Regions from separate parts of the Kitasatospora sp. NPDC085895 genome, predicted to be linked through region 2. Evidence: riboswitches for the same ligand, from Rfam matches in the RefSeq annotation. Region 2 holds a riboswitch; the other holds the start of a gene.
What was found. Region 2 has a riboswitch for glycine ahead of gcvT (glycine cleavage system aminomethyltransferase GcvT). Riboswitches for the same ligand answer to the same signal wherever they lie in the genome.

Region 1 (14,634 bases), on a different contig from region 2:
GTGCGGAACTGATGGACTGTGGGACGTGCCCTGTCCATCCGGCCGAGCAGAGGGGCCGCCGACCGCCGAGGAGCCGCTCGCGTGTCCACCTCCCCGCCGGACGCCGAGGACCACCTCGGCCACGTCGTCTTCATCTCGGCCGCGGCCGCGATGGGCGGCTTCCTCTTCGGCTACGACAGCGCCGTCATCAACGGTGCGGTGACGGGCATTCAGCAGCACTTCGAGGTGGGCAACGGCACGACGGCGTTCGTCGTCGCGATCGCGCTGCTCGGCTCGGCGTTCGGCGCGGTGATCGCCGGCCGGCTCGCCGACCACCTCGGCCGGGTCCGGACGATGCTGCTGGCCGCGGTGCTGTTCGCGATCAGCGGCGTCGGCTCGATGTTCCCGCCGGGCATCGGCCTGCTCGGCTTCTGGCGGGTCGTCGGCGGCATCGCGATCGGCATCGCCTCGGTGATCGCACCCACCTACATCGCCGAGGTGGCACCGACCGCGTACCGGGGCCGGCTGGCCTCCTTCCAGCAGTTGGCGATCGTGCTCGGCATCACCGTCTCGCAGCTCGCCAACTACGCGCTCAACCAGGCGGCCGGCGGCGAGTCCACCAACCACCTCGGCGGCATCCAGGCCTGGCAGTGGATGCTCGGCGTGGAGGCGATCCCCGCCCTGGTGTACGGGCTGATGGCGCTGGCGATCCCGGAGTCGCCCCGCTACCTGATCGCCGACCGGCGCGAGGAGCAGGCCCGCGAGGTGCTCGCCGAGGTGGAGGGCCCGGACGTGGACCTGGACGCGCGGATCGCCGAGATCCGGGCGGTGCTGGAGTCCACGCACAAGCCGCGGGCGAAGGACCTGCTGGGCGGGCGGTTCGGGCTGCTGCCGATCGTCTGGGTCGGCATCGGCGCCTCGGTCTTCCAGCAGTTCGTCGGCATCAACGTGATCTTCTACTACTCGTCCTTCCTCTGGCAGTCGGTCGGCATCAACGAGTCGAACTCCCTGTTGATCAGCCTCTCCACCTCGATCGTCAACGTGATCGGCACGGTGCTGGCGATGTCCCTGGTCGACCGGATCGGCCGCAAGCCGCTGGCCCTGGCGGGCTCGGCCGGCATGGCCCTCTCGCTGGGCACCGCCGCCTGGGCGTTCTCGTTCCGGCAGGGCACCGGTGACAGCGCGACGCTCGACCAGACCTACGCCACGGTCGCCCTGGTCGCCGCGCACGTCTTCGTGTTCTGCTTCGCCTTCTCCTGGGGCGTGGTGGTCTGGGTGCTGCTCGGCGAGATGTTCCCCAACCGGATCCGGGCGCTGGCGCTGTCGGTGGCGGCCTCCGCGCAGTGGATCGCCAACTGGGCGATCACCGTCTCCTTCCCGGACCTCGCCGACTGGAACCTGTCGGCGACCTACGCCGTCTACGCGGGGTTCGCGCTGCTCTCCATCCCGTTCGTGGTCTTCTGCATCCGGGAGACCAAGGGGCGGGCCCTGGAGGAGATGGGCTGACGGCCGGGCCGCTCACCCGATCGGCGCGGTGCGCGTCCCCCGTGCCGCGCCGCCGCCGCGCATAGCATCGTCCCCGCACCCGCCGCCCCGCCGCGTTCACGCGGCCCACCCCACGGAGAGGCCATGGGCAGTCCCCCGCAGAACGTCACCTTCCCCAGCAACGGGGGCACGGCACACGGCTACCTGGCGGTGCCGCCGCAGGGCACCGGTCCGGCGCTGGTGGTCGTCCAGGAGTGGTGGGGCCTGACCTCGCACATGGTGTCGATGGTGGACCGGTTCGCCGCCGAGGGCTTCGTCACCCTCGCGCCGGACCTGTTCGGCGGCGCCACCACGCACGACCGCGAGGAGGCCGCCCGGATGCTGCGCGAGCTGCCGACCGACCGGGCCGCCCGCGACCTGCGCGGTGCGGTCGACCTCCTGCTCGGGCTGCCGCACGTGGTCGGCGACGCGGTCGGCGTCGTCGGGTTCTGCATGGGCGGCGGGTTCGCCCTGGTGCTGGCCGCGCAGGAGGGCGACCGGGTCGCCGCGGTGGTCCCCTTCTACGGCCTGCCGAGGATCCCGGACTACGACTACCGCGGCCTGACCGCCCACGTGCTCGGCCACTACGGCGAGGAGGACCGCTCGATCCCCCAGGAGGCGGTGGACGAGGCCGCGATGCTGATCGGCGAGGCCACCGACCGGCGGCCGGAGATCCACTTCTACCCGGCCGGCCACGCCTTCATGAACGACGAGGACCTGGCCGGCACCTACGACCCGCTGCAGGCCGACATCGCCTGGCAGCGCACGCTCAGCTTCCTCTGGGGCCACCTCGGTTGAGCCGCCCGACCGGGTGCGCGCCCGCGCCGCCCCCACCGGACGGCGGGCACCGGAAACCGGATGGACATCGCACGGCGGAACGCCGATAGTCTCCGGGTGACCTCCCCCGCCTCCCCCGCCGACGCACCCACCGGCCCCTCCGCACCCCGCCCGTTCGCCTGGGCCGGACGGAACTTCCGCATCCAGACGGCCGCCACCGTGGTCAGCGGGCTCGGCAACGCCGCCGCGCCGATCGCCACCGCGTTCGCCGTGCTGGAGGCGGGCGGCTCCACCACCGAGGTGGGCTGGGTGACGGCGGCGCGGCTCGTCCCGCTGGTGCTCTTCCTGCTGGTGGGCGGCGCGCTCGCGGACCGGCTGCCGCGGCACCACGTGATGGTCGCCGCCAACCTCTTCAACGCGCTCTCCCAGGCGGCGCTGGCGGCCCTGGTGCTGTCCGGCGCGCCGCCGGTCTGGGCGCTGGTGCTGCTCTCCGCCGCCGGCGGCGCCGGCCAGGCGTTCTACGCGCCCGCCTCCGAGGGCATGATCATGGAGAGCGTGGCCGCCGAGCACGCCGGCAAGGCGTTCTCGGTCTACCGGATGGCGATGAACGGCGCGCAGATCGGCGGTGCGGCGCTCGGCGGCGCGCTGACCGCCGCGGTCGGGCCCGGCTGGGTGCTGGTGCTGGACGCGGTCGGCTTCGCCGTCGCGGGCGGCCTGCGGGTCTTCCTGAAGGTCTCCCCGGCCCCCCGCGACGCCGCCCACGAGAGCGGTCTCCTCCACGAACTCCGGCTCGGCTGGCGCGAGTTCGCCTCCCGGCGGTGGCTCTGGGCGGTGGTGCTTCAGTTCTCCGTGGTGGTCGCCTGCGTCGGCGCGGTGGAGACGGTGTACGGGCCGGTCGTCGCCGACCTCCGCTTCGGCGGCGCCCGCGCCTGGGGCGTCGCGATGGCCGCCTTCGGCATCGGCATGGTGGCGGCCGGCGTCCTGATGACCCGCTGGCACCCGCGCCGCATCCTGCTCACCGGCAACGGGGGCGTCTTCCTCTTCGCGCTGCCCGGCCTGGCCCTCGCGGCCCGCGCCGAGCTGCCCGTGCTGGTCGCGGCGATGTTCGTCTCCGGCGCCGGCGTCACCGTCTTCGGCGTCAACTGGATGGTCGCGCTGCAGCAGGAGATCCCGTCCGAGATGTTCTCCCGGGTCAGCGCGTACGACCACCTCGGCTCGATCGCGCTCACCCCGCTCGGCACCGCGATGGCCGGGCCCGCCGCCGACGCGCTCGGCCTGGACGGCGCGCTGTGGACGTGCGCGCTCGTCACGCTCGCCCTGGCCGCCGCCGTCCTCGTCGTCCCCGAGGTCCGCCGGCTCGGCCGTCCGCTGCCCGGGCCCGCCCCGGCCGGCGCCCGCGAACCGGCCGGCACCACCGAACCCGCCGACGCCACCGAACCGGTCGGCGTCTGAGCAACCGGGCGGCCCCGCGGCGCGTCCGTCACCGGTACGGGCCGAGAGGGAGAACGCATGCCGGACGCACCACTGCTGTACATCGACGTCGACGGGGTGCTCAACCCCGCCGACCCGTACCCGGCGGACGGCTTCCGGCGCCACGAACTGCTCGGGTACGAGGTGCTGCTCTCCCCCGTCCACGGCGAATGGCTGCGGGAGCTCTCCGGCACCTACCGGCTGTGCTGGGCCACCACCTGGCAGGAGTCCGCCAACGAGCACCTCGCACCGCTGCTCGGCCTGCCGGAGCTGCCGGTGGTGGGGGTCAACCGGTACGTCCGGCAGCCCGGCGATCCGCGGACGAGGCTCGCCGAGCTGTTCTCCGGCTTCAAGTGGGCCCCGATCCTCCGGCACGCGGCGGGCCGTCCGTTCGCCTGGATCGACGACGTCATCCCGCCCCGGCTCGTCCGGAACTCAACTCTGCGCCCGGACCGCCTGCTGATCCCGGTCGACCCCCACCAGGGGCTCGAACGCCACCACGTCGACCGCCTGCTCCGGCGCCCGCCCCGCACCTTCCGGCGCCCGCGTCACTGATCCACCCCGGGCGGGACGCGGGTGGCCTGGTGGTAGTACATCCGCCAGCCGCCGTCCCGGCCCCTGCGCCAGATCGAGCTGTGCCGGCTGCGGCGCCCGCCCAGCACCGCCTCGAACGTCAGGTGCACCAGCCCCGGCGCGAGCCGCACGCCCGAGATCTCCGAGGGCTCGTACCGCGGCCCGTCCTCCGAACCGCCCGGGTGGCCCGCCAGCTCCGCGAGCATCGTCGCGTACGTCCACCGCCGCCCCGACCCGCCGACCTCCACGAACCCGGGGTCGAGGAGCCGGCCGGCGAGCTCCGGCGAGGAGCGCACCCGCGGATCCATGAGCTGCAGCTCCCCCGCGATCGCCTGTTCCACCTCGTCCGCTGCACTGTCCATGGACACATCCTTCCCCCGCCCACCGCCCCCACCGCAACCGCATTCGGGGACGGCGGGGGCGGCCGCCGCTACCCGGGGGCGGCCGTCAGGGCGTGGGCAGCCAGCCGACGTGCCCGGCGAGGAGGGCGTAGCCGACGAAGGCGACGGTGTCGATCAGGGCGTGGGCGACGACCAGCGGCATCACCCGGCCCCAGCGGCGGTACAGCAGGCAGAAGACCACGCCCATGACCATGTTGCCGACGAGCCCGCCGACGCCCTGGTACAGGTGGTACGACCCGCGCAGCACCGCGCTGGTGACCACGATCGCCGGCCAGGACCAGCCCAGCTGGCCGAGCCGCCGCAGCAGGTAACCGACCACGACGACCTCTTCGAGGATCGCGTTCTGCCAGGCCGAGCCGATCAGGACGGGGATGCGCCACCAGACGTCCGGCAGGCCGGAGGGGGCGACGGTGAGGTTGAAGCCGGCGGCCTGGGCGGCGAGGTAGAGGCCGAGTCCGGTGCCGCCGATCGCGGCGGCGACCAGCGCGCCGCGCCCGAGGTCCCGCGCCTTGTCCCGGAGGTCGAAGCCGAGCACCCGCAGCGAGGTGCCCTCCCGCACCAGCAGGTAGCCGACCAGCACGACGGGCATGAGTCCGCGGGCGATGTAGTAGAGCTGCCAGGCGAGGTCGATCCAGGGCCGGCCCGGCGCGCGGGAGCCGTTGAGGGTGGCGACCTGCTGGCCGAGCGCGATCGGCTGGGTCAGCGAGTCGGCGAAGCTGATCAGGGCGGCGATGCCGCTGGCCCCGAGGGAGAGGCCGAGCACGATGAGCAGCTCGACGCCGAGCAGGCGGCGGGCCGGGGTGCCGGTCTCCGGCTCGGTCGTAACGCTGGTCACCTGGTCTCCCGCGCGGCGGCTCGCTCCCCGCGGCCGGCCGGCGCGCGGGCCCGTCGGCGCGGACGGCCTCCGGGCCGATCATCCTCGCACACGCGGATGAGGGCGCCCCGCCGCGAGCGGCCGGTGGCGGGCACCGGTCGCGGGCGGCGGGGCGCGGCCGGTCAGCCGACCGGCCAGGTGTGCACCGGTTCGCCGGTGCGCATGTACTCCACGTACCTGCGGGTCATCGCGGCGATGGCGGCGGTGCGGTCCATGCCGAAGTGCTCGCGCAGCCGGTGCACGGTGGCGGCCTGCCAGGAGGCGCCGTTGGTGCGGCGCAGGCAGCGCTGTTCGATGACGCCGAGGTAGCGGTCGCGGTCGGCGGGTTCGATGCCCCATTCGTCGAGGCCCTGGTGGGCGAGCGGGAGCAGCTCGTTCAGCACGAGCTCGGTGACGGGGGTCGGGGCGGTGCCGCCGCGGCCGGCCCGGCCGTGCCGGGGCCAGTGCAGGACGGCGTCGATGCCGTGCCGGGCCGCGGTGTGGAAGTTCTCGTCGGCGCGTTCGAAGGGCAGCCTCGTCCAGACCGGCCGGGACTGTTCGGCGAGGACGCGGACGAGCCCGTAGTAGAAGGCGGCGTTGGCGAGGACGTCGGTGACGGTGGGCCCGGCGGGCAGGCAGCGGTTCTCCACCCGGAGGTGGGCGATGCCGTCGGCGACGTCGTAGACGGGGCGGTTCCAGCGGTAGATGGTGCCGTTGTGGAGCCGCATCTCGGCGAGTTTGGGGACGCCGCCGGAGGCGAGCACCTTGACCGGGTCCTCGTCGTCGCAGATCGGCAGCAGGGCCGGGAAGTAGCGGAGGTTCTCGGCGAAGAGGTCCAGCGCGGAGTCCACCCAGCGTTCCCCGAACCAGGTGATGGGGCGCACGCCCTGCGCCTTGAGCTCCGCCGAACGGGTGTCGCAGGCCTGCTGGAAGAGCACCGGGCGGGTCTCGCGCCACAGTTCGCGGCCGAACAGGAACGGCGAGTTGGCGCCGAGCGCGACCTGGCAGGCGGAGACCGCCTGGGCCGCGTTCCACACGGGCGCGAACTTCTCCGGCGTGACCTGCAGGTGGAGTTGGAGCGAGGTGGCCGCGGCCTCCGCGACCATCGAGACCGACTCGACCGCGAGGCGCTCGACGCCCTCGATGTCCAGCGCGATGTCCTCGCCGCGGGCGGCCAGGATCTGGTCGCTGAGCAGGCTGTAGCGGTTGTTGTGCGACATGGCGTCCAGGCCGGTGTGGTCCAGGTCGAGGGTCGGCAGGATGCCGACCATGACGATCCGGGCGCCGGCGTCGGCCGCCTGCCGGTCCGCGTAGCGCAGGCAGGTGTCGACCTCCTCGCGGAGCTCCTCCAGGACGTGCCCGCCGAGCCGCCGCGGGGCGACGTTGACCTCGATGTTGAAACGGCCCAGCTCGGTCTGGAAGTCGGCCGAGGCGATGGACTCCAGCACCTGCGCGTTCCGCATGACCGGCATGCCCTGCTCGTCGGCCAGGTTGAGCTCGATCTCCAGGCCCATCATCGCTCTGGGGCGGTCGAAACGTCCCTCGCGCAGCATCCGCTCGAACACGTCCAGACAGGACTGGAGCTTGCGCCGGTACAGCTGCCGGTCGGACAGTTCAGCGCGAGTGGCCGCGACCTTCTCGCCCATGAGCGTCCTCCTCCCCTAGGTCGACCGTGCATGCATCATGCCCATCCGGAAGATCGATAGCCCGGGGTCTCGAACGCGGTGGCGAGGGCAAGAACTGACGGGACGTCAGCCACGATCGGACTTGCCGCCCCACACCGAACGTGATAAGAAGGTCACCCTGCGCACCTGTTCGAGTAGAATTCGCACTGCGCTTCCGGCCGGTTTCCCGCCGCACGACAACCTCGTGCTCGCGTGGTTCCGTGCCCGCACCGCGATCATGCCCAACCGGACACGGCCAGGTCCCGCCACGCCGGTATGCCGCACTCGCACGCCGATCTCGCACAGAGAGGCGACCCGCCATGACTCTGCAGACCCCCCAGCCACCGCCGAGCGCCCTGCGCGCCGTGCTGGCCGCCCTCGACGACGAGGGTGCGCTGAGCAAGCCCGCGGCCGCCGCGCTGCGCCATACCGCCGGCCCGCTGCTCCCCGCGCATCCGCTGGCCGTGTACGTGCTGGAGGGGTCCGCGCTGGGCACCGCGCGGCGCACCGGCTGGCGGTTCCTCATCAAGCAGGGCAGCGGCGGCGTCGTCGCGGCGGCGGAGGTGACGGAGACGGTGGCCGGGCACACCTTCTCGCACTTCGCGGCCGGCCCCTACCTCGACTCCACCGTCCGGGCGTTGCGGCAGGCCTGGCAGCTGGCCCAGGGTTCGCGGACGATCCGGCTGCCCCGGCTGCTGACGATGCCGGGGCACTACGCCACGGCGCTGTGGCTGAACGGTTCGGCGCCGGACGGCGGGGACGACCTGCTGATCCCGCTCTCCCCCGCGCCGCTCGGGGTGACGGCCCACCGGATCTACCGGGCGGGCGAGTTGCTGGCGGCGCTGGAGCGCCCGCCGCTCGGCGGCGCCGCGATGCTGCTCAGCCAGAGCTGAACCGCCGCGCGTCGGCCGGAGCGCGACCGCCGGACCGGCACCTCCGCATCACCCGGACGGGCCATCGGTTCTGACCTACCAGGGTCAGTAACCCGGTGGCCCGTCCGGCCGTTCCGGAACAGGTCGGCCGCCTGAACGGGTGATCTCCCGCGACGGGTTGTGGCTCATGTCACAAAAAGGCTGCGGGAAGGACCCGGGATGCCGACACTGGGAACCAGCGGATGTGGGGGCTTGTCCTACCCACCGGAGCGCCGGTTCACACCTGGGCCGGCGAGGATGATCCGCCGGCAGGGCGGCGCGCCACGGGGGTGCCGTGCGGCGGGGCAGGATCCGAGCGAAGCGAGGGTACGAGCTATGTGCCAGCACCGTACTGAGTGTCCTTCGGCCGAGTCGGCCGACCGCGAGGCGGCCGTACCGGTGGCCCGCCACCCCGAGCAGGGCTGGAGCCTGCTCTGCAACGGCGTCCTGCTCTTCGAGGACACCGGTGAACTGCTGCCCGACGGCCGGGTGATCGCGCCGCGGCGCCCGCTCGCCGTGGCGGCCTGACCGACCCGGCAGCACCACAGCATCCCGGCACCACCGGCCGGGAACGCCGCGAGGGCCCCGGAGGAATCGTCCTCCGGGGCCCTCGCCGTCGTGCGCTACCGGCTCAGTTGCCGTACTCGTCCAGCGGGGGGCAGGAGCAGACCAGGTTGCGGTCGCCGTAGGCGCCGTCGATCCGGCTCACCGGCGGCCAGTACTTGTCCGCGGGGTTCACGCCGGCCGGGAAGACGGCCTCCTCGCGGGTGTACGGGTGCTGCCAGTCGCCGGCCAGCTCGGCGGCGGTGTGCGGGGCGTTGCGCAGCGGGTTGTCCTCGGCGGCCCACTCGCCGGAGCCGACCTTCTCGATCTCCGCGCGGATCTGGATCATCGCCTCGCAGAAGCGGTCGATCTCGTGCAGGTCCTCGGACTCGGTGGGCTCGATCATCAGCGTGCCGGCCACCGGGAACGACATGGTCGGGGCGTGGAAGCCGTAGTCGATCAGGCGCTTGGCCACGTCGTCGACCGTCACGCCGGTCTCCTTGGTGAGCGGGCGCAGGTCGATGATGCACTCGTGCGCGACGAGGCCGCCGGGGCCGGTGTAGAGCACCGGGAAGTGCGGGGCGAGCCGCTTGGCGATGTAGTTGGCGTTCAGCACGGCCACCTGGGTGGCGCGCTTGAGGCCCTCGCCGCCCATCAGGCGGACGTACGACCAGGAGATCGGCAGGATCGCCGCCGAGCCCCAGGGGGCGGCCGAGATCGGGCCGACGCCGGTGGCCGGGCCGGCCTCCGCCTGCAGCGGGTGGTTCGGCAGGTACGGCGCGAGGTGCGCGCGGACCGCGACCGGGCCGACGCCCGGGCCGCCGCCGCCGTGCGGGATGCAGAAGGTCTTGTGCAGGTTCAGGTGCGACACGTCGGCGCCGAACTTGCCCGGCTTGGCGAGGCCGACCAGCGCGTTGAGGTTGGCGCCGTCGACGTACACCTGGCCGCCGGCCTCGTGCACCATGGCGCAGATCTCGGTGATCTCGGTCTCGTACACGCCGTGGGTGGACGGGTAGGTGACCATCAGCACCGAGAGCTGGTCGCGGTGCTGCTCGATCTTGGCCTTGAGGTCCTCGACGTCGACGTCGCCGTCGACCAGGGTCTTGACCACGACGACGCGCATGCCGGCCATCACCGCGGAGGCGGCGTTGGTGCCGTGCGCGGAGGACGGGATGAGGCAGACGTCGCGCTGGGTGTCGCCGTTGGCCAGGTGGTAGGCGCGGACGGCCAGCAGACCGGCCAGCTCGCCCTGGGAGCCGGCGTTCGGCTGGATGGAGACGGCGTCGTAGCCGGTGACCTCGACGAGCTGCTGCTCCAGGCCGTGGATCAGGCTGAGGAAGCCCTGCACCTGGTCGGCCGGGGCGAACGGGTGCAGCTGGCCGAACTCGGGCCAGGTGACCGGCTCCATCTCGGTGGTGGCGTTGAGCTTCATGGTGCACGAGCCCAGCGGGATCATGCCGCGGTCCAGCGCGTAGTCGCGGTCCGACAGGCGGCGCAGGTAGCGCAGCATGGCGGTCTCGGAGCGGTGGCTGTGGAAGACCGGGTGGGTGAGGTACTCGTCGTCGCGCAGCAGGGCGGCCGGCAGCGCGTCGGCGGTCTCGTCGAGCTCGCCGCCGGCGATGCCGAACGCGGCCCACAGCGCGGTGACGTGCTCGCGGGTGGTGGTCTCGTCGCAGGAGATCGAGACGGTGTCGGCGTCCACCTTGTGGATGTTGATGTTCGCCTCGAGGGCGGCGGCGACGACCTCGTCGGCGCGCTGCGGGACGCGGGCGGTGACGGTGTCGAAGAAGGCGCCGTGCACCAGCTCGACGCCGCCGGCGCGCAGGCCCGCGGCGAGCGCGGCGGCGTAGCGGTGGGTGCGGCGGGCGATGTCCGCGAGGCCGTCGGGGCCGTGGTACACGGCGTACATCGAGGCCATCACGGCGAGCAGCACCTGGGCGGTGCAGATGTTGCTGGTGGCCTTCTCGCGGCGGATGTGCTGCTCGCGGGTCTGCAGGGCCAGGCGGTAGGCGCGGTTGCCGTCGGAGTCGACGGAGACGCCGACCAGGCGGCCGGGCAGGTTGCGGGCGAACTCGGCGCGGACGGCGAGGTAGCCGGCGTGCGGGCCGCCGAAGCCCATCGGCACGCCGAAGCGCTGCGAGGTGCCGCAGGCGATGTCGGCGCCCATCGAGCCCGGGGACTTGAGCAGGGTGAGGGCGAGCAGGTCGGCGGCGACGGCGACGACCGCGCCGAGGCCGTGGGCCTGCTCGATGACCGGGGTGAGGTCGCGGACGGCGCCGGCGGCACCCGGGTACTGGAGCAGCACGCCGAAGACGCCGCGCTCGGCGATCTCGGCCGGGATGCCCTCGGACAGGTCGGCGACGACCACCTCGACGCCGGTCGGCTCGGCGCGGGTCTCGATGACCGCGACGGTCTGCGGCAGGGTGTCGGCGTCGATCAGGAAGACGCCGCCCTTGACCTTGGTGACGCGGCGGGCCAGCGCCATCGCCTCGGCGGCGGCGGTGCCCTCGTCGAGCAGCGAGGAGCCGGAGGTGGCGAGGCCGGTGAGGTCGGAGACCAGGGTCTGGAAGTTCAGCAGCGCCTCGAGGCGGCCCTGCGAGATCTCCGGCTGGTACGGGGTGTAGGCGGTGTACCAGGCCGGGTTCTCGAGCACGTTGCGCAGGATCACCGGCGGGGTGAAGGTGCCGTAGTAGCCGAGGCCGATCATGGAGGTGGCGACCCGGTTGCGGTCGGCCAGCTCGCGCAGCTCGGCGAGGACCTGGGCCTCGCTGCGGCCGGCGGGCAGGTCCAGCGCGGTCAGGCTGCGGATGGCCTCGGGAACGGCCGCGTCGGCCAGCTCGTCCAGCGACGCGAAGCCCACCTGGGCGAGCATCTTCTCCTGGGCGGCGGCGTCGGGGCCGATGTGGCGGGTCTCGAAGGGGCTGGCCTGCTCGAGCTCGGTGAGGTTCGGCTGGGCGTTCATGGGGGTCGAGGCCTCCTGGTCACGGACCGGCGGGGGTACGCACGCCGGTCGGCCGCCGTGGGGAGCCGGAGACGTACGAACCCGTCAGGCCTCCCCCTCTGTCATCGGTACCTGAGAGCTTCGCCGTTTCGACGCCCGAGGGCATCTCGTCGGCTTGCACCGTCGGTGAGGGTGGTGCCGACGGCTCCTGTGCCGGCGGTCCTGCCCTGCTTTCCAGAGTGACCTGGCCCATGCGGTACGGGTGCCTGAGAGATTCCGGGGAGGAGTTGCTCCTTCGGCGCCCCTTCCCCAGCTCAGCGGGGTCGGGGACTCTCCCGCGCGGGCTCGGCGGTCGCCGCCCAGGGTACCAGCGGGACCACCGGGAATGGCGGGTGCTGTGACCGGCGTCCCACCGCCGGTGGCCGGTCCGCCGGCCCCGCCTGCGGGCCCGCGGGCCGTGCCCGCCCCCCGGACGGCCGATCACCGGCCCGGACGGCCGCTCCCGGCTCGCCGGTGACCGGTCCATGGCGTTCTGTGTAGATGGCGTCTGGCCAGCTCCTCCAGCCGTCCCGACGTCCGCGGAGACACAGGAGCAGTAGGCACTGGAGGACAGCGTGCAGACCGATATCGATCCGCGAGACCTGATCGGGCACAAGGCGGTCGACCGGAACGGTGAGAAGATCGGCACGGTCGACGAGGTGTATCTCGACGACGCGACCGGTGAGCCCGAGTGGGCCGCCGTCCGCACCGGGATCTTCGGCCGGGACGCCTTCGTCCCGCTGACCACCAGCGAGTTCTCGGGCGAGGAGCTCAAGGTCCCGTACGACAAGTCGCTGGTGAAGGACTCCCCGGACTTCGGTGTGGGCCAGCACCTGTCACCCGCCCAGGAGTTGCAGCTCTACCGCTACTACGGGCTGGACACCTCCAACGGTCGGCCGGGCCCGGAGGCGGGTCCGGCGCCCGCCGAGCGCCCCGGTGACACCGAGTTCGGCGCGGTCGCGCACGCGGCGCCCGAGCAGTCCGCGGCGAACGGCCGCCCGGCGGCGAACGGCCACGGCCGGACGGACCACGCCGACGGGCAGCACGGCGGCACGCGCCACGACGGGCCCCGGCAGGAGGGGACCCGGCCGGACGGCTCCGGACCGGCCGGCTCCCGGCAGGACGGCTCGGAGAACACCATGCAGCTCCCGGTGGTGCCGGCCGGCGGCGCCGTCCGCCCACCGGCCGCGCCGACCACCGCGCCGACCGCCGCGCACCGGCCCGAGCGGCCGGAGCGGCAGCAAGGCGGCGAGGCCTCGGCGCACGGGCCGGTCGAGATCGTCTGCCGCGAGGAACGGCTGGACATCAGCACCGAGTGGCACGTGCTGGGCACCGCCCGGCTGCGCAAGTACGTCACCTCGGAGGCCGTGGAGCGCCGGGTGTCGGTGGTGCGGGAGCGGGTGCGGGTGGAGCGGGTGCCGGTGAGCGACGCCGAGCGGGCCGCGCTGAGCGACCAGGAGATCGCCGAGGCGGTCGAGGAGGTGACCCTGCGCGAGGAGCGGCCGGTGGTGCGCAAGTACCTGGCCCCGGTCGAGCGGGTGCGCCTGGTGGTGGAGCGCTACACCGAGGAGGAGCTCGTCCGCGAGGAGCTGCGGCGCGAGCAGGTCGAGGTGCACGACGGGACGGCGCGCCAGCCGTACGGCCCCCAGCCGGCCGACCGCGCGGCGGCCACGAACGCCTCCACCACGGCGACCGCCGCGGCTGCCGCGACCGGGCCCGCTCCGGCCGGGCCCGCTCCGGCCGGTGGGCAGCCGGCGCCTGCACCCGCCGCGTCGGGCCAGGCGCCCGTCCAGGTCGCGGCGCGGACGGCCGCGGCGCAGCCGGCCCGGCCGGAGCCGCTGCGCCCCGTCTGATCCTCCGACGGCAGGACGTCCCCCGGAGTCCCGGTCCGCTGCGGCGGGCCGGGACCTGCGCTTTGCCAAAGCTTCACCGATCGATATTTGACAGGCTGAAGTATCTACCTGCATCGTTACTTCAGTTCATTCACTATCGCTCGCCTGAAGCAGTGACCGGCTTCCGGCGACCCAACGGGAGGAAACCCACCGTGAGTGAGGCCCCACAGCCCGCCGCCACGGACGAGAAGCCGAGCAGTGCGCGGGTGCTCCCCGCGCTCGTGCTGGCCATGCTGGCGTTCAGCGTGGTGCAGACCGCGGTCGTGCCGATCCTGCCGTCGCTCGCCAAGGAGCTCGACGTCTCCGGCTCCAGCATCACCTGGCTGATGACCGCCAACCTGCTCTCCGCGGCCGTGCTCACGCCGCTGCTCGGCCGGTTCGGCGACCTCCGCGGCCGCAAGCCGATGCTGCTGGTCTCGCTCGCCGGCCTGGTCGCGGGCTCCGCCCTCGCGGTCGGCACCCACTCCTTCACCTGGCTGGTCGTCGCCCGCGTGCTCCAGGGCGCCGGCGGTGGCGTGCTCCCGCTCGCGATCAGCATCGTCCGCGACGAGCTGCCCAAGGCCAAGGTCACCGGCGGCGTCGCCGCCATCAGCGCCTCCATGGGCGTCGGCAGCGGCCTCGGCCTGGTCGCCACCGGCCTGCTGCTGGAGCACTGGAGCTACAAGTCGATCTTCTGGATGGGCCTGGCCTTCGGCATCATCGCCGTCGCGCTGGTCGCGATCCGCGTCCCCAAGGACCCGGTCGTCGACAAGGAGGGCGGCGCCGACCCGCTCGGCGCGCTCACCCTGGCCGGCTGGCTCTCCGCCCTGCTGATCGCCGTCAGCCAGGGCAACCACTGGGGCTGGACCTCCAACCGCACCCTCGGCCTGTTCGCCGTCGCCGCCGTGGTCGCCCTCGTCTGGATCCTCATCGAGGTCAAGGTCAGCCACCCGCTGGTCGACATGAAGATGATGTCCCGCCCGGCCGTCGCCTTCACCAACATCTCCGGCCTGCTCATGGGCTTCGGGATGTACGGCTCCTTCATGGTCATCAGCAACTTCGCGCAGACCCCGGAGAAGCTCGCCCAC
Region 2 (14,634 bases):
CAGCCGACCTCCAGCAGCCGGGTGCCGGGGCCCGCGCCGACGGCGTCGAGCAGGGCCGGGTGGGCCCCGGTGGTCATCGCGCCGAAGCCCTCGCCGTAGGTGGTGCTGCGGGCGGCCCAGCCGCGCCGTTCGAACGCGGCGAAGTCCGCCGCCCCTGCGCCGCTCACTGGACGCAGAACTCGTTGCCCTCGGGGTCGGCGAGGGTGACGTGCCTGGTGCCGGGCTCGTCGATCCGGGCGAGCACGGTGGCGCCCAGGGCGACCAGCCGGTCCACCTCGGCCTCCCGGCGCTCGGGCCCGGCGTGCAGGTCGAGGTGGAGGCGGTTCTTGACGGTCTTGGCCTCGGGGACGGCCTGGAAGAGCAGGCGCCGGCCGTGGCCGATGCCGGTGGCCGGGTCGAAGGGGTCCTCGGGGTGCCGGACGGCGGCCATCGCCTTGAAGGCCTTGCGGCCGTCGACGACCGTCCAGGCCTCGGCGGGCAGCACGCCGCCGGTGATCAGCCGCTCCACGACGGGGCTGTTGTCCTCGACGAGGTAGCCGAGGGCCTCGCCCCAGAACGCGGCCTGGCGGTGCGGGTCCGCGCAGTCCACGACGATCTTGTAGTCGAGAGTCATGCTACCGGTTATAGTGGTTACATGGACGACGCCGCAACCGGACTCGTGCTGAACCACCCCGACGGCACCTCCCACCGCTTCGACCCCGGCGCGCTCTGCCTGGAGCTGCTGCCCACCGGCGGGCCCGGCGCCCACGCCCGCTACGAGGTGCTGCACCGGCCGGCCGACCTCGCCGACTGGATCGCCGCCTGCCGGCTGGACACCGGCGAGGTCGCCGTCGACGAGGCCGGGGTTGCCGCCGCCCGGGAGCTGCGCGACGCGCTCTGGCGGCTCACCGAGGCCAGGGCCGAGGGCCTCCCCGGCGCCCCCGAGGACTACGCGGCGGTCAACCGGGCCGCCGCCGCTCCCCCGCCCGTCCCCCGGATCGGCCCCGACGGACGGCGCGCCGGACCCGCGCCCACCACCGCGGTCGCGGTGCTCTCCGCGGTCGCCCGGGACGCCGTCGAGCTGTTCACCGGCCCGTACGCCGACCGGATCCGCGTCTGCGGCGCCCACGACTGCCAACTGCACTTCGTCGACACCTCGCGGCCCGGCCGGCGGCGCTGGTGCTCGATGGAGCGCTGCGGCAACCGGCAGAAGGTCCGGGCGCTGCGCGCCCGGCAGACCGCACGGGGAGACGACTGACGCCCACCGGACCCACCCGCGACGCCGGCTGACGGATCGGCGTCCCGCGCACCCCGCCGCACCGGGCCGCGGTGACCGACGCCCTGGAACGCCTCGGCCCGGGTGCCTGGATCAGGCACCCGGGCCGGGTGGGTACTGCTCCGGACGGACCCTGCGGGTCAGCGGCCGCGCTGGGCGTGGATGCCCGGCTTGCGCGTGCCGACCGACAGGTCGTCGTTCTCCGGGAAGTGGCAGGCCACCTGGTGGCCCGGCCGCGCGGCGACGAGCGGCGGCTCCTGGGTGGCGCAGACGTCCTGCGCCTTCCAGCAGCGGGTGCGGAAGCGGCAGCCGCTCGGCGGGTTGAGCGGCGACGGCACGTCACCGGTGAGCAGGATGCGCTCGCGGCGCTCCTTGCGGCGCGGGTCCGGCGTCGGCACCGCCGACATCAGCGCGTTGGTGTACGGGTGCATCGGCACGCTGTAGAGCGAGTCGCGGTCGGCGATCTCGACGATCTTGCCGAGGTACATCACCGCGACGCGGTCCGACACGTGCCGGACGACCGAGAGGTCGTGGGCGATGATCAGGTAGGTCAGGCCCAGCTCGTTCTGCAGGTCGTCGAGGAGGTTGACCACCTGCGCCTGGATCGACACGTCGAGCGCGGAGACCGGCTCGTCCGCCACGATCATCTTCGGCTTGAGGGCCAGCGCGCGGGCGATGCCGATGCGCTGGCGCTGGCCGCCGGAGAACTCGTGCGGGTAGCGGTTGTAGTGCTCCGGGCTCAGGCCGCAGAGCTCCAGCAGCTCCTGCACGGCCTTCTTGACGCCGCCCTCGGTGGCCACCTTCTGCAGCCGGAACGGCGCGCCGACGATGGTGCCGACGGTGTGCCGCGGGTTCAGCGACGAGTACGGGTCCTGGAAGATCATCTGGATGTCCCGGCGGAGCGGGCGCATCGCCGAGACGCCGAGGTGCGTGATGTCCGTGCCCTCGAACTCGATCTTCCCGCCGGTGGGCTCGTCCAGACGGGTCACCAGGCGGCCCATGGTGGACTTGCCGCAGCCGGACTCGCCGACCACGCCGAGGGTCTCGCCGGGCCGGACCTCGAAGTCGAGGCCGTCCACGGCGCGCACGGCGCCGGCCTGGCGGCGCAGCAGCCCCTTGGTGATCGGGAAGTGCTTGGTCAGCCCGGTCACCTTGAGCAGGGGCTGACGGTCGGAGGCGGGCGCGGGTGCGGGGATCGCCGCCGTCTTCGAATCCGTCATCGGTTGTCTCCTGAGTGTGTTGCTGGCGGCCGGGTCACAGCCGGGGCGCGATCTCGTCGGCGAAGATCCGGTGCCGTTCGGCGATCGGCAGGTGGCAGGCCGCGAGGTGCCGGGGGGCGGCCTCGGCCAGCACGGGCACCTCGGAGGTGGACCGGCCGCCGGTCAGCTCGGCGTACGGGCAGCGCGGGTGGAAGGCGCAGCCGGACGGCACGTTGATCAGGCTCGGCGGGGTGCCCTTGACCGGGATCAGCCGGTCCTGGAGCTCCCGGTCGAGCCGGGGCATCGAGCCGAGCAGGCCCCAGGTGTAGGGGTGCTCGGGCGCCTCGAAGAGGGACGCGGCGGGGCCGCGCTCCACGGACTTGCCGCCGTACATCACCAGGATGTCGTCGGCCAGTTCGGCCACCACGCCGAGGTCGTGCGTGATGATGATGACGGCCGAGCCGAACTCCTTCTGCAGGTCCCGGATGAGGTCCAGGATCTGCGCCTGGACGGTGACGTCCAGGGCGGTGGTGGGCTCGTCCGCGATCAGCAGCGACGGGTCGTTGACCAGGGCCATCGCGATCATGGCGCGCTGGCGCATGCCGCCGGAGAACTCGTGCGGGTAGGCGTCCACCCGCTTGTCCGGCTGCGGGATGCCGACCCGGTCGAGCATCTCGATCGCGCGGGTGCGCGCCTGCTTCTTGGTGGCGCCCGGGTGGTGGGCCCGGTAGCCCTCGATGATCTGCGCGCCGACCGTGTAGTACGGGTGCATCGCGGTCAGCGGGTCCTGGAAGATCATCGCCATCTTCTGGCCGCGGAGCTTGCGGACCCGCTCGGGGTCGGCGGCGACGAGCTCCTCGCCGTCCAGCCAGACCTCGCCGGTGATCCGCGGGGCGCCGCGCTTGGTGCCGGTGCGGTGCAGGCCCATGATCGACAGCGAGGTGACGGACTTCCCGGAGCCGGACTCGCCGACGATGCCGAGGGTCTTGCCCTTCTCCAGGTCGAAGGTGAGGCCGTCGACCGACTTGACCAGTCCGTCCTCGGTGGGGAAGTGCACCCGCAGGTCGCGCACCGAGAGGAAGGCGGAGGGCTTGGTGGTGTTCAGGGTCTTGCTCATGCCAGCCTCACCCGAGGATCGACAACGGCGTACAGCACGTCAACCAGCAGGTTGGCGATGATGATGAAGAAGCCGGCGAAGAGCGTGACACCCATGATCACCGGGAGGTCGCTGGAGCTGACCGCGGAGACCGCCTCGTAACCCAGACCACGGAAGTTGAAGGTCGACTCGGTGAGCACCGCGCCGCCGATCAGGGCGCCCAGGTCCATGCCGAAGACGGTGAGGATCGGGGTGAGGGTGGAGCGCATGGCGTGCTTGCCGATGACCGTCCGCTCGCCGAGGCCCTTGGCCCGGGCGGTGCGGATGTAGTCCTCGCCGAGCACCTCGAGCAGGGTGGCGCGGGTGAGGCGGGCGTAGGTCGCGGCGTAGAGGAACGCCAGGGTGACCCACGGCAGCACCAGGTTCTGGAACCACGCGACCGGGTCGTCGCCCAGGTTCACGTAGTCGTGCGGGAACCAGCCGAGCTGGTAGACGAAGATCGCGCTGGCGAGCATGCCGGTGAAGTAGATCGGCAGCGAGACGCCGGCCAGGGCGGTCGTCATGGTGAAGCGGTCCAGCAGGGTGCGGCGGCGCAGCGCGGAGACGACGCCGGTCGCGGTGCCGAACACGAGCCACAGGGTGGCCGCGCCGGCGGCGAGCGAGGCGGTGACGCCCAGTCGGTCCAGCAGGACGGGCCACACCTCCTGCTCGGTCTTGAAGGAGTAACCGAAGCACGGCGCGGAGCAGTGGGTGACGTCCACGCCGGTGCTGTAGTCGCGCCCGACGAACAGGCCCTTCAGGAACAGGAAGTACTGCTCGACGATGGACTTGTCGAGGCCCATCTTGTGTCGGATACCCTCGACGGCCACCTTGTCGGCGATCTTGCCGACGTAGAGCAGCGCGGGGTCGGTCCCGGTCAGTTTCGGCACCATGAAGAAGATGCCGAAGGTGACCGCGGAGACCACCAGCAGCATGGCGACGACATTGACGAGCCGTCGGATGAGATATACGAGCACTGCGGTCGGCCCCGCCCCGGACCGGCCGCGTCCCTGTGGGGACGCCGGCCGGCCCGGGCGGAGCCTTCACCTGCCCTTCGGACTAGCTGTGCGAACTACGATTGCGGGCGGGGCAGGTCACTTGCCGTCGGAGACGCCCAGGGCCTGGAAGTCGACCTCGCCGAACGCGTCGGTGATGAAGACGTTGGTCAGGCGCGGGTTGCGGTAGTTGAGCGCCTTGTCGGCCACGATGGGCAGCCACACCGCGGTGTCGACGACCTTGTGGTTGATCTGCTTGTAGAGGTCGGCGGCCTTGGCCGGGTCCGTCTGGGCGGCGGCGTCGTCGAAGAGCTTGTCGATCGCCGGGTCAGAGGTCTCGGGGTAGTTGCTGTTGCCGTTCTTGGTGATGAAGCGGCTGTCCATCAGGGGCTGCATGTAGCCGGCGCCGTTCGGGTAGTCGGCACCCCAGCCGGCGACGATCAGGCCGTAGCCCTTCTGGTGGACGACGTCCGGCGCACCGGCGACGGAGGCGAGCAGCTTGCCGTCGTACTGGTCGACGTTCACCGTCACGTTGATGGCCTTGAGGGCGGTCTGCAGCGCGACGGCCGAGTTGACCTCCTTGGCCTTGTTGCCGCGGACGGCGATCGTGGTGGTGAAGCCGTCGGCCTTGCCGCACTCCTTGAGCTCGGCCTTGGCCTTCTCCAGGTCGGCCTTGCCGTCGGTCAGGCCGAACGGGTCGTACTCGTCCGAGCCGAGGATGTTCGGGGGCAGCATGTTGCCGTAGGTGGAACCGGCCACCGAACCGCCGCGGGCGGTCTGCAGCGCGGTCGGGTCGGCCGCGTACAGCACGGCCTTGCGGCAGTGGATGTTGTCGAAGGGGGCGACCTTCTGGTTCAGCGCGATGAAGCGGATGAAGCCGTTGTACGGGTCGTCCGTGTTGGCCTTCAGCTTCTCGTCCTGCAGGACCTTGACCTGGGCGGCCTGGGAGAGACCGGTCTGGCCGAAGTCGATGTCGACGGAGCCGGCCAGCAGGCGGGCGTCCATGTCGTCGGCGTTCGAGGTGACGGTCAGCTTGACGGTGTCCGGCAGCGCCTTGCGGAACGGGTCGGTGGCCGGGTCCCAGTTCTCGTTGCGGACCAGCTCGTAGCCCTTGCCCGGCTCGACCTTGGCGAACTTGTAGGGGCCGGAGGAGACCGGCTTGTCGCCGTACTTCGCGCCGGTGTCCAGCTTCTGCGGGACGGGGGCGGCGGAGCCCATCGCGAGCAGGTACGGGAAGGAGGAGTCCGCCTTCGCCAGCTTGAAGACGATGGTGGTGTCGGTCGGGGTCTCGACCGACTTCAGACCCAGCTTGTTGGGGTCGGTGTCGGTGTAGGGGCCCTTGTAGTTCTGGCCCTGGTCCAGGGACTGGATCAGGTAGGTCGGGCCGCCGGAGACGACGTCCTGCGCGAAGATGCGCTCGATGCCGTACTTGATGTCCTTCGAGGTGATCGGCGAGCCGTCCTCGAACTTCAGACCCTGCTTCAGGTGGAAGGTGTAGGTCTTGCCGTCGGAGGACACGGCCGGCTGGTTCGCCGCCAGGTCCGGGACGAGCTTGAGGCCTTCCTTGCCCGGCTTGGCGTCGTAGGCCAGGAGGGTGCGGGCGTAGTAGCGCTCGAAGTTCCACACCGAGGCGTAGTAGGCGCGGCCCGGGTCGAGCGAGTCGACGTCGGTGCTCGTCCAGAGGTTGAGCGTGCCGCCCTTCTTGTCGGAGGGGTTCAGCACCTTGTCAACCGCGGCGTTGAAGCCGGCCGAGCCCTTGCTCGCGCTGTCGCTCGTGCCACCGCCCTTGGTGCCGCCGCAGGCCGCGGTGGTCAGGGCGAGCGCAGCCACGAGGGAAGCTGCGGCAAGTGTCCTGTTGCGCTTCATGGGTACGGAGTCCTCCTGGTGATGTGCGGGCACGAACGGTCCGCCGGGGGTGGGCAGGCTGAGAGGGACCTGCCTGGTATGTGGGGGGAGAGGGAGGGCTAGTTGCCCTTGGGGTCGAGCGCGTCCCGGAGGCCGTCGCCGAAGAGGTTGAACGCGAGCACCGTGACGAAGATCGCGAGACCGGGGACGACCATGTAGGTCGGGTCGGCCTGGTAGATCCGGGTCGCCTCGGAGAGCATCTGTCCCCAGGAGGGCGTCGGCGGCTTCACGCCGGCGCCCAGGAAGCTGAGCGCCGCCTCGCTGAGGATGTTGGTGGGGATGATCAGCGTCGTGTAGACGAGGATCGGGGCGACCAGGTTCGGCAGCAGCTCGCGGAAGAGGATGTGGATGCTGCCGGCGCCGAGGCTGCGGGCGGCGTCCACGAACTCCCGCTCGCGCAGCGACAGCGCCTGGCCGCGGACGATGCGGCCGATGTACGGCCAGCCGAAGAAGCCGATGACCAGGACCAGGATGCCCATGCGCAGGGCGGTGCCGCCGAGGCCGAGCAGCGAGTTCGGCATGACCGAGACGAGCGCGATGGAGAACAGCAGCTGCGGGAAGGCCAGCAGCACGTCCATCACCCGGCTGATCGCCGCGTCGACCCAGCCGCCGAAGTAGCCGGCCGCGGCGCCGAGCACGACGCCGATCAGGACGGACACGCCGGCCGCGAGGAAGGCCACGGTGAGCGAGATCTGGGCGCCGTAGAGGATCCGGCTGAAGACGTCGCGGCCGAACGTCGGGTCGACGCCGAGCAGGAAGTCGCCGCTCATGCCGCCGAACGCGCCCCTGGGGAGGCCGAGGTCCGGGTTGATCTGGTCCGGGTGGGGCTCGTCGACCGGGTGGCCGAACAGCGCCGTCAGCACCGGCGCGAAGATCGCGGCGAGGATCAGCAGGAGCACCACGGTGCCGCCCGCGAGGGCGACCTTGTCACGCTTCAGCCGGTCCCAGGCGATCCGGCCCGGAGAGCGGCCCTGGATGCGCTTGGCCGGGGCGGCAGGTGCGGCCTCGGGCCGGGCAGAGCCGGTGGTCTCGGTGGGTGTGGTCATGAGTCAGTTCGTTCCCCTCGCCGACGGTGGCCGGCCCACGGCCCGGTCCGGCGGGGCGACCCGGGCCCGATCAGGGCCCGGACCCCGGTGCGGTCCGGAGTTCGCGACAGGTGCGGTGCAGAGCGGTGCGGTGGTTCCGTACGCCGGTGCGGCGGTGCAGAGTTCGTTTTCGGGGTGCCGGAGCCTGCCGTCCGGGCACGGGGCCGGGGCGGCGGATCACGGCGTTTGCGGGGGTACTGCGGGTCCTGCGTGGTGCCGGAGTGCGCGGCATGCACATCGCGCGGTTCGGCGTCGCCAGGGCGCGATCACCTTTGTGGGGATCGGCTCGCGCACTGGCCGTGGGCAGCACTCTCTGTCATCGGGGAGAGGTTCCGCCAGAGGGGGCAACCGAAGGATGCCTAACTGTGATCTGTCGGCATGCAGCCCGTTGTGACCGCGAATACGCCTCTTCACACGGCTGAAACAAGCCTGTCAAGACGGGTACTGACGGAAGCCCGCCAACGGCGGGAAACCGCCACCACCTGGGCATGACCCGCCACTGGCGGACGGCCGCCACAAGGACGGGTAAAGGGGAGGGAAAGGGAAAGGATCAGCGGCCGGGATAGCCCGGCCACGGCTGCTGGGGCCACGGCTGCGGACCCGGCGCCGATTGCGGAGAGTAACCGTAGGGCGGGTAGGGGGCCGCGCCCTGCGGGTGCCCGAACTGGGTGTCGCGGTCGAAGAACGGGCGGGCGTTCGCCCGCATCCACATCGCGACCGGATCGAACTCGTCCGCCATCGCGACCGTCGACACCGCCAGCCCCTCCGGGGCGAGCTGCGCGGCCCGCTGTACCAGGGCGCGGGCGGCCTCCACCGACGGCGGAGAGTTGTCGTACAGGTCCAGGCCGACGGCCAGGTACGCCTCGCCCAGCGCGGGCTGCACCCACGCCTGGCGCAGCGAGCGCAGCGGACGGGTCTGCACGGCCTGCTGCTCCAGCAGCCCGTAGAACTGCGGCGCGTTCAACCGCGGCTCGGAGATCCGCAGCGGACCGGCCGGCAGCCGGTCCAGGCCGACCGCGATGCGTCTCAGGTCGGCCCAGGGGACGCCGACGCCGCCGCCCGGGGCGTGCGGGTTCAGCCACAGGCCCCAGCGGGTGCGGAAGAGCGCGGCGGCGATCTCCTGGCCGGAGATCACCTCGTGGGCGCGGGCCCAGCCGCTGGCGGCGAGCTGCTCGGCCGAGGTGACGGCGGGGGCGTAGCCGTGCCCGCCGATGTCCATGTTCCCGTACTGGGCGTCCGGGCTGCCGGGCGTGCCGTGCCAGAGCAGCATCCAGACCTGCCCCTGGGCGAGCGCCCGCAGCAGGTTCTCGTACGCGTCGTAGCGCTCCGGGACGACCGCGCCGAGGGCGCGCTCGATGGCGCCCGGGTCACCGCCGGGCGGTGCCACGGGTGCCTGGCCCCACGGGCCCGGCCCGCCGCCTGCCGCTGCCGCGCTCATGCGCCCGCCTCGCTCCGCTCGCTCACGTCGCCGTGCCCCGTCTTGTTCCGTCTTCCGCCGCTCGTGCCCACTGCCGGGCAGCACCCTATTGCGCGCGGCCGACAGGCGTCATGCCGCATACCCCCTCGTGATACCCCCGGGCGGCGCCGGTGTCCCGCCGGCAGGCGCCCGGGCCGGCCGGACCGGCGGTCACGCCCGGACGTAGAAGGGCGCCACGCAGGTCAGCAGCCACTCGACGACGGGGTCGTCGGCCATGTCCAGCAGCACCAGGTGGACGCCCCACGGCGGCGGCGCGGTTCCGAGCGCGCGGCCGAGCGCCTCGTTGACCTGCACCGGATCGGCCGGCCCGGCCGGGTCGAGCTGGATCCCGACGTACAGCTGCGGGGCGTCCGCCTCCACCCGGGCGAGCGCCCGACGGGCCGTCAGCACGCCGGGCAGCCGGGACAGTTCGGAGGTGGCCGCGGCGAGGAAGGCGTACGGCTCCTGGTGCGGCTCGGGCTCGCGCAGCGCCACCGAGGCGCCCTCGGCGACCTCGCCGGGGGTGCGGTCGCCCTGCGGTCCGCGGCGGAGCTCGCCGACGCCCTCCGGCGGCACCGGGATGCCCACCGGCGCCTCCGGGTTGACGGCGATGCCGATGCCGAGCGGCAGCCCGCGGGCGAACTCCCACACCGGTGCGATCGCGAACGCCATGCCCGGGGCGTGCTGCAGGAACTGCTCCTGCGAGGAGAACACCGGCACGTAGGGGGTGCCGGCGAGTTCGATGGTCGGCAGGTCCAGCGAGGTGCCCTGCGGGTCGGCGCCGGCCGGCAGCGGGATCCACACCTGGCTGCGGGCGAGCACCTCGATCACCCGGGGCGTGGCGCCGGGGTCGCCGAGCGCGGCGGTGAGCACCTGCTCCAGTTCGTTGGACGGCCAGGTGCCGCCCTCCGGCGCCGTGCCGGGTGCGGCCCACGCCTGTGCCTCGCCCGCCGGATACCCCATGTACGGCCCCTTCGCTCGTCCCCTGCACAGAGCCTAGCGGGCCGCCCCCTCTCCCATCAGGCCCGGCGGCATGCCATGATGAGCGCGCTCGACCCTCCAAGTTCATACTGGCCGCTCGAACCCGCGCGGGAGAGTCCGGAACGCCCCCAGGGGCGAGGCCGGCGCCGAAGGAGCAAGTCCTCCCCGGAATCTCTCAGGCACCCATACCGCACGGGCGAGGCACATCTGGAAAGTGGACACGGCCGCGCCGTGCGCCCACCCACGGTGCAAGCCGCCATCCTTGAGGTGGCGGTGAACCTCTCAGGTTGTTGACGACAGACGGGGAGACTCCATCCGCCGTCCTGCCCGTTTCCGGGCGGGAGGGTCGCCCGTGTGCCCGCAGAGCAGCCAAGGAGTCCTGCCGTCATGTCCCTCCGCCTCACCGCGCTCGACGCGCTGCACCGCTCGCTCGGTGCCACCATGACCGACTTCGCCGGCTGGGACATGCCGCTGCGCTACGGCAGCGAGCGCGAGGAGCACCTCGCCGTCCGCACGAAGGCCGGTCTGTTCGACCTCTCGCACATGGGCGAGATCACCGTCTCCGGCCCGCAGGCCGGCGAGATGCTGGACCACGCGCTGGTCGGCTTCATCTCGGCGCTGGGCGTGCTGCGCGCCCGCTACACCATGATCTGCCGCGAGGACGGCGGCATCCTCGACGACCTGATCGTCTACCGCACCGCGGAGGACGAGTACATGGTGGTCGCGAACGCCTCCAACGCCCAGGTGGTGCTGGACGCGCTGACCGAGCGCGCCGAGGGCTTCGACGCCGTCGTCCGCGACGACCGCGACGCCTACGCGCTGATCGCCGTCCAGGGCCCGGAGGCGAACGGCATCCTCGCCTCGCTGACCGACGCCGACCTGCCCGGCCTGAAGTACTACGCGCTGCTGCCCGCGACCGTCGCCGGCAAGCAGGTCTGGCTCGCCCGTACGGGCTACACCGGCGAGGACGGTTTCGAGGTCTTCTGCGCCCCGGCCGACGCCGAGCACCTGTGGTCGGCGCTGACCGCGGCCGGTGCCGACAAGGGCCTGGTGCCGTGCGGCCTGTCCTGCCGCGACACGCTGCGCCTGGAGGCGGGCATGCCGCTGTACGGCCACGAGCTGTCCACCGACCTGACCCCGTTCGACGCCGGTCTCGGCCGCGTGGTGCGCTTCGACAAGACCACCAACGAGGGCGCCTTCGTCGGCCGCAAGGCCCTGGAGCAGGCGGCCGCCGAGGCCGAGTCCGCACCGCCGCGCAAGCTGGTCGGCCTGGTCTCCGAGGGCAAGCGGGTGCCGCGCGCCGAGTACGCGGTGGTCGACGCCGAGGGCGACCCGATCGGCCGGATCACCTCGGGCGCGCCCTCCCCCACCCTCGGCAAGCCGATCGCCATCGCCTACGTGGACGCGGCGCACGCCGCGCCCGGCACCGCCGTCGCGGTCGACGTGCGCGGCAAGGCCGAGCCGGTCGAGGTCGTGGCGCTGCCGTTCTACAAGCGCGCCCGCTGAGCGCCCCCGCCGCTCCCAGCACCGTCCTGAACCGTCCTGCCCGGGGCGGTCCGCTCAGCGGACGGCCACGCCCCTCCCTCTTGCGATCCTGGAGAATGACGCCATGAGCAACCCCACGCACCTGCAGTACACCAAGGAGCACGAGTGGCTGACCGCCGCCGTGGACGGGGTGTCGACGATCGGCATCACCGCGCACGCGGCCGACGCCCTCGGCGACATCGTCTACGTCCAGCTCCCGGAGGTCGGTGACGGCGTCACCGCCGGTGAGACCTGTGGCGAGCTCGAGTCCACCAAGTCGGTCAGCGACCTGTTCTCGCCCGTCACCGGCGAGGTCGTGGAGGTCAACCAGGCCGTCCTCGACGACAACGCCCTGGTGAACAGCTCCCCGTTCGAGGATGGCTGGCTGTTCAAGGTCCGCGTCGAGGCGACCGACGAGCTGCTCGACGCCGAGGCGTACACCGCGTTCATCGGCGGCTGACCGCCCGCCCAACGGGGCGGCCGCAGTGCGGCGGCCGCCCCGCTCCAGCCCTTCGCTCCACGGGGAGACCCCACCTCATGACGGTTCTGAACCAGTCCCTGCACGCGCTCGACCCGGAGATCGCGGCCGCGGTCGACGCCGAGCTGCACCGCCAGCAGACCACCCTCGAAATGATCGCCTCCGAGAACTTCGCCCCGGTGGCGGTCATGGAGGCCCAGGGTTCGGTCCTGACCAACAAGTACGCCGAGGGCTACCCCGGCAAGCGCTACTACGGCGGCTGCGAGCACGTCGACGTCGCCGAGCAGATCGCCATCGACCGGGTGAAGGCGCTGTTCGGGGCGGAGCACGCCAACGTCCAGCCGCACTCCGGTGCGCAGGCGAACGCCGCCGCGATGTTCGCGCTGATCCAGCCGGGCGACACCATCCTGGGCCTGAACCTGGCGCACGGCGGCCACCTGACCCACGGCATGAAGATCAACTTCTCCGGCAAGCTCTACAACGTGGCCGCGTACCACGTCGACGAGAAGACCGGTCAGGTCGACATGGCCGAGGTCGAGCGCCTCGCCAAGGAGCACCAGCCCAAGCTGATCATCGCCGGCTGGTCCGCCTACCCGCGCCAGCTGGACTTCGCCGAGTTCCGCCGCATCGCGGACGAGGTCGGCGCGCTGCTCATGGTCGACATGGCGCACTTCGCCGGCCTGGTCGCCGCGGGCCTGCACCCCTCGCCCGTGCCGTACGCGGACGTGGTCACCACCACCACCCACAAGACGCTGGGCGGCCCGCGCGGCGGCGTCATCCTCTGCAAGGAGCAGTGGGCCAAGAAGATCAACTCCGCGGTCTTCCCCGGCCAGCAGGGCGGCCCGCTGGAGCACGTGATCGCCGCCAAGGCCGTGGCCTTCAAGGTCGCCGCCTCGGAGGAGTTCAAGGACCGCCAGCGCCGCACCCTGGAGGGCGCGAAGATCCTGGCCGAGCGCCTGCTGCGCCAGGACACCGTGGACGCCGGCGTCTCGGTGCTCTCCGGTGGCACCGACGTGCACCTCGTCCTGGTCGACCTGCGCAACAGCGAGCTCAACGGCCAGGACGCCGAGGACCGCCTGCACGAGGTCGGCATCACCGTGAACCGCAACGCGGTGCCGAACGACCCCCGCCCGCCGATGGTCACCTCCGGCCTGCGCATCGGCACCCCGGCGCTGGCCACCCGCGGCTTCGGCGCGGAGGACTTCCGCGAGGTCGCCGACGTCATCGCCGAGACCCTGCTGCCCGGCTTCGACGAGGCCAAGGCCACCGCGCTCAAGGCCCGGGTGACCGCGCTCGCCGCGAAGTACCCGCTCTACCCCGAGCTGTGATCCGCACCCCGCGGTAGGACCGACCGGCGACCGGAGCGCGACGCCCCCGATCGCCGGCCGGTCTCGGCGGTTCGTCCCCCGGTGACCGGCCTCACCCCGGCCGGACACCAGGAATTCCGGGGCACCGCGCACACTGGACAGTGCGCGCGGTGCCCCCTTCCGTGTCACCCAGCAAGTCCTTCCACGAGACCAGACAAGGACGTCCCCCCGTGGCCATCAGCGTCTTCGACCTCTTCTCCATCGGCATCGGGCCGTCCAGTTCCCACACCGTGGGCCCGATGCGGGCGGCCCGGATGTTCGCCCGCCGCCTGCACTCGGAGGGGCTGCTGGAGAGCACCGCCTCCGTCCGGGCCGAGCTCTTCGGCTCGCTCGGCGCCACCGGCCACGGCCACGGCACCCCCAAGGCCGTCCTGCTGGGCCTGGAGGGCAACTCCCCGCGCACCGTCGACGTCGACCAGGCCGACCTCGACGTCGAACGCATCCAGCGCGACAAGCGGCTGCGGCTGCTCGCCCAGGACAAGGACGTCCAGCACGAGATCGCCTTCGACCCGGCGACCCAGCTGGTGCTGCACCGCCGCCGCTCGCTGCCGTACCACGCCAACGGCATGACCCTGGCCGCGTTCGACGAGGCCGGCGCGCCCGTCCTGGAGAAGACCTACTACTCGGTCGGCGGCGGCTTCGTCGTCGACGAGGACGCGATAGGCGCCGACCGGGTCAAGCCGGACGACACCGTGCTGCGCTACCCCTTCCGCACCGGCGAGGAGCTGCTGCGGCTCACCCGCGAAACCGGCCTGTCCATCTCCGGCCTGATGCTGGAGAACGAGAAGGCCTGGCGCAGCGAGGCCGAGATCCGGGCCGGGCTGCTGGAGATCTGGCACGTCATGCAGGAGTGCGTCGCGGCCGGGCTCGGCCGCGAGGGCATCCTGCCGGGCGGCCTGAAGGTCCGCCGCCGGGCCGCCTCGGCCGCCCGGGCGCTGCGCGCCGAGGGCATCGGCCCGGCCAACGCGATGGAGTGGGTGACCCTCTACGCGATGGCGGTGAACGAGGAGAACGCCTCCGGCCGCCGGGTGGTCACCGCGCCGACCAACGGTGCCGCGGGCATCGTCCCGGCCGTGCTGCACTACTACCTGAACTTCGTGCCCGGCGCCGACGACGAGGGCATCGTGCGCTTCCTGCTGGCGGCCGGCGCGATCGGCATGCTCTTCAAGGAGAACGCCTCGATCTCCGGCGCCGAGGTCGGCTGCCAGGGCGAGGTCGGCTCGGCGTGCTCGATGGCGGCCGGCGGCCTCGCCG

Region 1: linked by a shared signal. The riboswitch ahead of gcvP (aminomethyl-transferring glycine dehydrogenase) and the one ahead of gcvT (glycine cleavage system aminomethyltransferase GcvT) in region 2 are both predicted to bind glycine.

What each region holds. Positions count from the first base shown of each region.
Region 1 is NZ_JBFBJY010000030.1:12,737-27,370, reverse strand. Features, by position in the region: gene AB0442_RS19880 (sugar porter family MFS transporter) at 82-1,485, shown strand; gene AB0442_RS19875 (alpha/beta fold hydrolase) at 1,609-2,301, shown strand; gene AB0442_RS19870 (MFS transporter) at 2,398-3,732, shown strand; gene AB0442_RS19865 (HAD domain-containing protein) at 3,790-4,305, shown strand; gene AB0442_RS19860 (nuclear transport factor 2 family protein) at 4,299-4,685, opposite strand; gene AB0442_RS19855 (CPBP family intramembrane glutamic endopeptidase) at 4,771-5,559, opposite strand; gene AB0442_RS19850 (glutamate-cysteine ligase family protein) at 5,721-7,223, opposite strand; gene AB0442_RS19845 (hypothetical protein) at 7,562-8,134, shown strand; gene AB0442_RS19840 (DUF5999 family protein) at 8,489-8,680, shown strand; gene gcvP (aminomethyl-transferring glycine dehydrogenase) at 8,784-11,657, opposite strand; glycine riboswitch at 11,881-11,984, opposite strand; gene AB0442_RS19830 (DUF2382 domain-containing protein) at 12,251-13,528, shown strand; gene AB0442_RS19825 (MFS transporter) at 13,720-14,634, shown strand, end outside.
Region 2 is NZ_JBFBJY010000027.1:32,261-46,894, reverse strand. Features, by position in the region: gene AB0442_RS18850 (class I SAM-dependent methyltransferase) at 1-167, opposite strand, end outside; gene AB0442_RS18845 (VOC family protein) at 164-613, opposite strand; gene AB0442_RS18840 (CGNR zinc finger domain-containing protein) at 635-1,237, shown strand; gene AB0442_RS18835 (dipeptide ABC transporter ATP-binding protein) at 1,396-2,475, opposite strand; gene AB0442_RS18830 (ABC transporter ATP-binding protein) at 2,510-3,571, opposite strand; gene AB0442_RS18825 (ABC transporter permease) at 3,568-4,566, opposite strand; gene AB0442_RS18820 (ABC transporter substrate-binding protein) at 4,684-6,450, opposite strand; gene AB0442_RS18815 (ABC transporter permease) at 6,549-7,535, opposite strand; gene AB0442_RS18810 (enhanced serine sensitivity protein SseB C-terminal domain-containing protein) at 8,125-9,012, opposite strand; gene AB0442_RS18805 (enhanced serine sensitivity protein SseB) at 9,202-9,993, opposite strand; glycine riboswitch at 10,110-10,212, shown strand; gene gcvT (glycine cleavage system aminomethyltransferase GcvT) at 10,399-11,517, shown strand; gene gcvH (glycine cleavage system protein GcvH) at 11,621-11,995, shown strand; gene glyA (serine hydroxymethyltransferase) at 12,073-13,341, shown strand; gene AB0442_RS18785 (L-serine ammonia-lyase) at 13,551-14,634, shown strand, end outside.